Regions from separate parts of the Pedobacter sp. KH_004 genome, predicted to be linked through region 1. Evidence: riboswitches for the same ligand, from Rfam matches in the RefSeq annotation. Region 1 holds a riboswitch; each other region holds the start of a gene.
The links. Region 1 has a riboswitch for S-adenosylmethionine ahead of AC3ITD_RS08175 (SusC/RagA family TonB-linked outer membrane protein). Riboswitches for the same ligand answer to the same signal wherever they lie in the genome.

Region 1 (3,174 bases):
ATTGCCGCTCATAATGAATGCCAATAACTTCAACGCCACGACTGCGATTTTCCTTGTACCATGGAGCGATGAATGCTGCCTCATCTACACAATTAGGGCACCAGGTTCCGGTAATCGTCAGGATCACAACTTTATTTTTAAATTTCTCATCCTTTAACGAGATCTTCTTTCCATTAACATCCGGAAGCGAAAAGTCGAGCGTTTTATACCCTTCTTTTAAAAAAGTTAATTTGGTCGCATCCGGGAGAGCCGCATTTTGATTTTGAGTTCCGGTGAAGGGCGTATTCCCCCTTGCACTCACTACTTCTCCCACAATTTTACCGTCTTTTGAAAATGTGCCTTTGTAGTAAGCAGGACTCGAACCGATGAAACCGGAAAGGTAAAAATGGTTTCCTTCAACACTGCCTTCAAGATAGCGGGAATCGCCGGTAATGCGGAGAAATGTACCTGTAATTTTATTTCCGGCCTGCTTAAAAAGTCCTACCGCATTTTCACTTTTGCCATTCTGTGACTGAAAAACAATATCGTATTTTCCAGAAAAATCTGCATCTGGTGCCTGACCACTGGTTGCAAAACGATATTGCTTTGCTTTACTGGCATACACGGGCAGTGGTTTTCCAGATCCATCCTGTCTCTTCAATACGCCGACAAGTGAATCTTTCTGGATTTTAAAAGCAAGAACATTGTCGAACTGATCCAGGTTAATCAACAATGAATCTCCTTTCCTTTTTACAACTCCCCCGTCGAAGCGCTCATCGGCATTTAAAAAGCTGAGAAAGGGTTGATCACCGTTTCTATTTTTAATTTCAAAATTAAATGGTACTTCAACACCGGGTTTGAGATTAAAGACACCTCTCCAGATTCCATCTGCCTGAAAAGATTTCGGAGATCCGACACTATTGCTTTTGATTTCATTTTTTGATTGCGCTGATGTATTCTGTAGGAAAAGTCCCGCTACAACTATTAAAATATATTTTATTTTCATGGGATGTTGATCAATTAACAGCGCAAATGTAGGCATGATTAGCCTTAAGAAAAAAATATTTCAACAAAATCTATAGAATTACTAGACAATATGATTTTTCTATTATCTTTGCGCCAGTTATTTTAAAATACTTATCAAGAAAGGTGGAGGGAATGGCCCTGTGAAACCTTAGCAACCAGCCTTAGGTATGGTGCTAATTCCATCCCGGAAAGTCTGGGATAGTTAAGTCAGTTGAAGGCCAAATCATTGTTGATGAATATGAGAGCACTCCTGATTTATAGGAGTGCTTTTTTTATAAGCGGATTGCTACAATTGATAAGTGTTGATCTATCAGAAAAATAAATTAAATGGAAAAAACTAACGAGCAAAAATCAATTTACGCATTCATTTCAAACCTAAATAAAAGAGACCGAATGCGAACGGGTATTTGTATAGACTAAAGTCAGCAAATACCACAAAAACTTAAATTTTCATTATCAGTGTGTTAAAAATTCGTCAAAAGCGGAGTGGAAGAGCTTTGCCTAAATTTCGCGACATCATCCCTTAATTAATCATCAACAATATCTATTATGTTCAACAAGATTAAGCTTCCGGCAATATTATTTCTGCTATTGCTTTCCCCATTCGTACGTGCACAAAACATCTCCATATCAGGCACGGTTAAAAGTTCATCAGGAGAAACTCTGCCCGGTGTTTCCATTTTTGTAAAAGGTACCAAACAGGCAGTAACAAGTAATGGTGCCGGCAGTTTTACCATTACGGTAACTGGCAAAAGCACATTGGTATTTTCTTATATCGGCTTCGCCACTAAAGAAGTGGAAGTATCTGGCGATACACAGGTGCTCAACGTAGTTTTAAATGATGCGGATAATGCTTTGGATGAAGTTGTGGTTACCGCTCTGGGTATCTCGAGACAAAAAAAATCGCTCGGTTATGCCGTACAGGAGCTCAAAGGTGAGAGCTTGACTGAAGCGAGGGAAAGCAACCTGGTAAATGCGCTGGCGGGTAAGGTTGCCGGCGTGAGGGTGACCAATAGCCAGGGCGATATGGGTTCTTCCCGCATAGTGATTAGAGGAGAGACTTCTATTTCTGGCAATAACCAACCACTTTTTGTAGTGGATGGTATACCCGTGGATAATTCGCAGCTCAATTCCGCTGGCGCGAGAGATTACGCAAATACAATTTCCGATATCAATCCAAATGATATAGAATCGATCAGTGTGCTTAAAGGCCCTAACGCAGCGGCTTTGTACGGCTCAAGGGCAGCGGCCGGAGTAGTTATTATCAAAACAAAATCCGGAAAATCGAAAAAGGGTTTGGGGGTCAGTTTTAACTCCAATGGGGTTATTGAAAGTTTACTTACACTGCCAAAGTACCAGGATGTTTTTGGTCAGGGATCAGAAGGCAAGTTTAGCTATGTAGATGGCAAGGGTGCCGGAACGAATGACGGTGTTGATGAAAGCTGGGGCCCGAGAATGGATGGCAGGCTGATTCCCCAGTTTTTTTCAAAAGGAGTAGCCGTTCCATTTGTAGCCAATCCAGATAATGTTCGTGATTTTTTTGAAACTGGTTATTCTCTTTCCAATGGCATTGCCGTTGAAGATGCAGGAGAGAAATTTGATTACCGATTATCCTACAACAATCTAAAACAGGTTGGTGTGGTGCCTAACTCCGGGCAGGATAAAAATTCGTTTGCTCTGAACACCACCCTACGGATTACGCCAAAGCTAACTCTAACAGCAAATGCAAATTACAGTAAACTTGGTTCTGACAACTTACCAGGAACAGGCGGTTCCAGGTCGACCAGTACCATGCTTCAGTTTACCTGGTTTGGCAGACAGGTAGACATTAATCAATTGAAAAACTACCGGGATGAAAACGGAAACACTTTCAACTGGAACAACAGTTACTACAGTAATCCGTACTGGGTGGCCTATGAAAATACAGTATCCCAAAACCGGAACAGGATTATCGGAAACATTGGCCTGAATTATAAAATTACTGACGGTCTTAACTTTAACTTCCGTTCGGGAACAGACTATTATAATGATCGTCGTAAGATCAAGATTGCATATGGTACCAATGGAACTCCCTTTGGCTCCTATACCGAAAGTGCTTTTACCGTGAACGAAAGCAATACCGATGCAACCTTGAACTACACTAAACAGCTTAATGATGATTTCAGCGTG
Region 2 (3,174 bases), 2.2 Mb from region 1:
ATCATCCCGTCGGTTCAAAAGTACATCTTCTACCCTTTCCAAAAGCTCGGGTGGAATTTCCTGATACACCTCAAGCATACCTGCATTTACAATCCCCATATCTAACCCGGCCTGAATGGCATGGTAAAGAAATGCAGAGTGCATCGCTTCGCGAACAACATTATTTCCTCTAAATGAAAAGGAAATATTTGATACACCCCCACTTACTTTTGCATGTGGTAGGTTTTCTTTGATCCAACGGGTCGCATTAATAAAATCGACCGCGTAGTTATTGTGTTCTTCTAAACCTGTGGCTACGGTAAGGATATTCGGATCGAAAATAATGTCTTCTGGAGGAAAACCGATTTCATGTACAAGAATATCGTAGCTTCGTTTACAAATCTCTTTTCTACGCTCGTAGTTATCGGCCTGGCCTTGTTCATCAAAAGCCATTACAACAACGGCAGCGCCATATTGCATAATTTTGCGGGCGCTTTCACGGAATTTATCTTCGCCTTCTTTAAGTGAAATAGAATTAACGATACCTTTCCCTTGCAAACACTTCAATCCATTTTCTATCACCGACCACTTAGAGGAATCGACCATGATAGGCAATTTGGCGATATCCGGTTCGGAGGCAATCAGATTCAAAAACTTCGTCATCGCAGCTTCAGAATCGAGCATGCCCTCATCCATGTTCACATCAATAATCTGCGCTCCACCTTCTACCTGTTGTAGGGCCACAGCTAAGGCCGCTTCGTAGTCGCCACCTAAAATTAACTTCGAGAATTTTGGAGATCCGGTGATGTTTGTCCTTTCGCCAACGTTTACAAAAATACTCTCTGGCGTTATCGTTACAGGCTCCAATCCACTCAATCGCATAAAAGGCTCAATGGTTGGCAATTTCCGTGGCGAAGCTTTTTTAGCATTCTTTGCAATGCAGCCAATATGATCAGGAGTGGTGCCGCAACAGCCACCCACAATATTTACAAATCCAGATTTAATAAAATCGTCGACCAGATGAGCCGTTTCGTGCGGTTGTTCATCATAAGCACCAAACTCATTCGGGAGGCCGGCATTTGGGTAAGCAGAAACATAACATCCCGCTTTTGTAGCCAGTTCTTCGATGTGCGGACGCATTTCTTTAGCCCCTAAAGCGCAGTTAAAACCAATACTCAAAGGTTTTGCATGCATCACCGAATTTAAGAAAGCTTCTGCTGTTTGACCGGAAAGCGTTCTTCCAGAAGCGTCGGTAATGGTTCCCGAAATCATAATTTCGAGCTTACGACCGATTACTTCCTCATATTTTTTGATGGCCACAATGGCCACTTTTGCGTTTAGTGTATCGAAGATGGTTTCGATGAGAAGCACATCAGAACCTCCATCTACCAAACCGCGAACCTGTTCATAATATGCCGCTTCAAGTTCGTCAAAATAAACCGCCCTAAAACCTGGGTCGTTTACATTTGGTGACATAGAAAGGGTTCTGTTGGTTGGCCCGATTGCGCCTGCAACAAAACATTTCCGATCAGGATTAGCAGCCATAAATTCAGTAGCAGCCTCTTTTGCCACCTTCGCACCTTCAAAGCTTAACTCATAAGAAAGATCTTCCATCTGGTAATCAGCCATAGAAATTCTTTGTGTACTGAAGGTATTGGTTTCAATAATATCCGCACCAGCGGCTAAATATTCAAGATGTATGGCTTTAATAATATCAGGCCGAGTGATGTTGAGCAAATCGTTATTGCCTTTTACATCACATGGATGATTTTTAAAACGTTCCCCTCTAAAATCCTCTTCAGTTAAAGTATAACGTTGAATCATGGTACCCATCGCACCATCAATTACCAAAATACGCTTTTCTAATTCTTCTCTTATGCTCATTCTGTAGTTAGATGTGAGATTGGAGATGTGAGCTATGAGAAATTCAGTCTTGCGTACCAAGTCTCAAATCTCACATCTATAATCTAAAATCTCAAAAAGCTTATTTAAAAAGTTGGTACGAGAATCGTAATCCTAAACTTATCTGTTTCTGCCAGTTGCAGAATAGAATTTAGCACCTTGTAGGTTACAGGTTGCTAAGACTTCGTTGGGTCTAATCCCTCCGTCTTTCTTAATAAGCGTACAAAAATGCAACAAAGCAACATCAATTCCAAAAATTATCGCTCCGCTACCAAATAAAATTACAAAGGCCATGCAAATTTGCACAGCCTTAAGAATATTGTTTTGTATGAGGGCTTTAAACAACCTCTCTTTTTATAAATCTTTTGTTGTAGTAGGTAATCAAATATCCCATCCAAAATGCACTAGGCAAACAACTAAAAAATACATGATCTGTAATATAAGTTACAGTAATTGCCTCAATTATGCCGCCAACTAAAATGAAAAACATGATTACCAAAAACTTGCTCATTATTTTCTACTTCCGAAAATACGTAGCAAGAAAAGGAAGATATTAATAAAATCAAGGTATAGCGATAAAGCTGCCATTATAGCTAATTTCTTTGTATCAGCAGATGGAATTGATTCTCCGCTTTCTTCAATTCCCATTCCAATTCTTTTAATTTTTTGAACATCGTATGCAGTAAGTGCTGTAAAAACAGCTATACCAACAAATGCCATAATTAAGCTAAACTGTTCGCTTTTGATAAACATGTTTGCAATACTGGCTATAAATAAACCGGCAACACCAACCATTAAAATTGGGCCAAACTTACTCAAATCTATATTTGTTGTATAGCCCATTACAGCCATTATACCAAAAATACCTGCGGCGGCAGCAAAACAAGTTATAATCGATGTGCCAGTGTAAATTAAGAGAATGAAACTCAAACTTACGCCCAGCAGCACAGAAAACAGCACAAACACACCTAACAAGGCGCCATAAGATAGTCTCGAAAAGCCAGCTCCCATTACTAAAACTAGCCCAAGTGGCGCAAACATGGCCACATAACCTAACGCAGTTCTTCTTCCAGTTTCAAAGTCTATTAAAGATCTTAATGCCGACTCCGTGTTTGAAATATAAAAAGCAGATAGAGTTGATAAAGCCAACGCTACAAACATCCACAGGAATACGTTTGCAAAAAACTTTTTCGATACAGAGTTTTCCTGTACAAAGACACTATCGGTTTGATAATTATAATTTTGTTGTTCCATTTTAATTTTGCGTATTTAAATAATTTTAAAAATAACAAT
Region 3 (3,174 bases), 230 kb from region 1:
TTGCAAATTCTTAAGAATCACAATCCCGCTCATATTCAAAATCTATTTAGGATTACAAATCGTTACCAATTTCGTAGAATAATTTGGCTCTAATGGCTCGTTTGTTTGGGCCAACCGCTGGGAACCAGTATTTGCAGGACAAGCAATATCGCCGGCAGCATCATAAACAATTTTGTTTCCATTCGCCAACAACTCCTTCGGCACATAAACCTGAACTTTAGTAACCGAATAACCAGATGGAAAATAACGAACGTAATAACCGTCAGGATGTTTTGTCCAAATGCCACTTGGTACATCGGCCCTTGTTGGCGCCATACCTGCAATAATGGCGTATTTTTCCATATCGGCATAGGTATAGTTGCCAGAAGAAACCAACTGACGGATATTGTTTTCAGCCTCGAAAACAGCTTTAATCCCTGAGGGAAGCTGATCTTTAGCTTTTTCCATAACATCGAAAGGTAAAATACCTAAGGCGCCGCCTTCCAGTTGGGTCAATTGTTTCGGCGTTAAAAGTTTTAATGCTGTTAGCTTTACTGTTCCTGCATAATCTGCAAATTTTGTTCTGGCAATAATCGTCCAAAGCAAAATTTGAATATCATGCTGTTCCACCTCTGGATGTTTCTCGGCGCTCTTTAAAATTGAAACCACAATCTCTTCTTTCGGACCCAAAACAGGAGCAAACATATAGCCATCCCCTTTCGAAGGTGCAAAAGTTCCAGCTTTTAAACAGTAGCTCTTATTGGTCATTTCATAAAACCCTTCACATAATACGAAACCGCCATCAGGGTTTTTAGGCAATAAATATAGCGGCTGAAATTTAGCCTTGGCATTAAAATCAGGCATTTTTTCACCCGCTCTGTTTACATCTTCAAATGCTGTAGTAATAGCAGCGGGTTGCTTTAAAAATTTATCAACACCAAGAGCTTTAGCACCTTGAGACGTTCCAACTTTTAATAGTTTGTCTTTTAATCCCCCAAATTGTGCCTGAGCTGTTAATCCTGATATTGCAATTAGCAGTACTAAGGAAATAGATTTTATTTTTTTCATCATGATTAGATAGGTATCACAAAAATAAAATTTTTAAGGTTAAGTTTATTTTATGATTTCAATTTAAAATTACGTGTATGATTCACAAGTACTTAACAAATTATCAGAATTTAATTTTGTTGTTTCGAAATTAAATTAGATATTTGAAATATTATTTGGTTAACAACTGAATAAAAGTCAATCTTTAATCGGATTGATTTATAAAGAAGTGGCGAGAGACTGGCTCCGTGACCCACTGGCAACCCTCAGAAAGAGAAGGTGCCAATTCCTGACCAAGTAACATGGTGTTATTTGGAGATATAAATTATAACTGATGAAAATACTAAATCTTCAATCGCAAGGCGAACCTAAGCTAAACCTCAATCAGGTAGAGAACTCTTCTATTTCATTGATTTGTTGTGATATGCGGGCGACTACTTGTATGTGCTGTTGCATACAGTAATTTAAAAAATCTTCCTCCTTTGTTTCTTTTTCAAATTGGAAGGTCCCGATAGATCGGGATACGCCCTAGAAAATTATCTTGATTTATGGTGATAAATTTTATAACCATAAGCTTGAAATCAATCTTCAACATTCATTTAATCAATCATTTAGAATTATGTCAACTTCATATAAATTTGAAACACTACAGTTACACGCTGGCCAGGAAATAGACCCAACTACAGGATCAAGAGCAGTTCCAATTTATCAAACTACGTCTTATGGATTTAAAAATGCCGAACATGGCGCTAATCTTTTCGCCTTAAAAGAATTTGGCAACATTTATACGCGTTTGATGAACCCAACGACTGATGTTTTTGAAAAAAGAATTGCGGCGTTGGAAGGCGGCGTTGCAGCGTTAGCCACAGCATCTGGTCAGGCGGCGCAGTTTATTGCATTGCATAATATTTTAGAAGCGGGAGATAGCATTGTTTCCTCAACACATATTTACGGAGGAACTTACAATCAATTTAAGGTGGCTTTCAAACGCCTGGGCATACATGTAGATTTTGCAAATCCAGATGTGCCTGAAGAATTTGAGCAAAAGATAACAGAGAAAACAAAAGCGATCTACTTAGAAACCATTGGAAATCCGGCTTTCAGCATTCCTGATTTTGAGAAGATTGCAGCAATTGCGAAGAAATACGATCTTCCTTTCATCGTGGACAATACTTTTGGTGCTGGAGGTTATTTATTTAAACCTTTGGAACATGGCGCTAATATCGTGGTAGAATCTGCAACAAAATGGATTGGCGGACATGGAACCAGCATTGGAGGCGTAATTGTTGATGGTGGAAATTATAATTGGGGCAACGGAAAATTCCCGCAGTTCACCGAACCATCCGAAGGCTATCATGGATTGGTTTTTAATGATGTTTTTGGCATCGGCGGCCCATTTGGTAACATTCAATTCATCATTCGTGCTCGGGTTGAGGGTTTAAGAGATTTGGGTCCCGCCCTTTCGCCTTTCAATTCATTCCTTTTATTGCAAGGTTTGGAAACGTTATCTCTTCGTGTACAACGCCATGTAGATAATGCCTTGGAGTTGGCCACCTGGTTAGAAAATCATCCGCTTGTTAAAGAAGTTCATTATCCAGGTTTAGCGAGCAGCAAATACAATAATCTGGCAAAAAAATATTTGAGCAATGGTTTCGGTGGTGTTTTATCTTTCGAGTTAAATGGCACCAAGGAAAACGCAACTCAAGTTATAGATCAGCTAAAACTGGTTTCTCACTTGGCAAATGTTGGCGATGCTAAAACGCTGATTATTCAGCCTTCGGCAACCACACATCAACAACTAAGTGAAACAGAACAATTAGCTGCAGGTGTAAAACCAAATGCGTTGAGGGTTTCAGTTGGTATTGAGCATATCGATGACATTAAAGCAGATTTTGAGCAGGCTTTTGCTACTATCAGCGCTCACGCAACTACTGAAAGTTTACAAGCCTAATACTATCCATCCCTTAAAAGGGTTGCAACAAAACATGTTTAAAAATTTACAGTCAATAATATGACCGATAGAAGTTCAAAGACCTCTTCAGAGGTTGGGGTTTATAGTTATCCCAAACAGTTTAAGTTAGAAAGCGGCAAGAAAATTCGAAACCTGCAAATCGCTTATCAAACTTATGGAAAATTAAATACAAAAAA

Region 2: linked by a shared signal. The riboswitch ahead of metH (methionine synthase) and the one ahead of AC3ITD_RS08175 (SusC/RagA family TonB-linked outer membrane protein) in region 1 are both predicted to bind S-adenosylmethionine.
Region 3: linked by a shared signal. The riboswitch ahead of AC3ITD_RS07030 (O-acetylhomoserine aminocarboxypropyltransferase/cysteine synthase family protein) and the one ahead of AC3ITD_RS08175 (SusC/RagA family TonB-linked outer membrane protein) in region 1 are both predicted to bind S-adenosylmethionine.

Annotation. Positions count from the first base shown of each region.
Region 1 is NZ_CM174519.1:1,906,517-1,909,690, forward strand. Features, by position in the region: gene AC3ITD_RS08170 (peroxiredoxin family protein) at 1-1,021, opposite strand, end outside; SAM riboswitch class I at 1,114-1,214, shown strand; gene AC3ITD_RS08175 (SusC/RagA family TonB-linked outer membrane protein) at 1,555-3,174, shown strand, end outside.
Region 2 is NZ_CM174519.1:5,204,370-5,207,543, reverse strand. Features, by position in the region: gene metH (methionine synthase) at 1-1,863, opposite strand, end outside; SAM riboswitch class I at 1,999-2,102, opposite strand; gene AC3ITD_RS22450 (Bax inhibitor-1/YccA family protein) at 2,392-3,135, opposite strand.
Region 3 is NZ_CM174519.1:1,674,697-1,677,870, reverse strand. Features, by position in the region: gene AC3ITD_RS07035 (hypothetical protein) at 43-1,050, opposite strand; SAM riboswitch class I at 1,243-1,353, shown strand; gene AC3ITD_RS07030 (O-acetylhomoserine aminocarboxypropyltransferase/cysteine synthase family protein) at 1,646-2,977, shown strand; gene AC3ITD_RS07025 (homoserine O-acetyltransferase family protein) at 3,038-3,174, shown strand, end outside.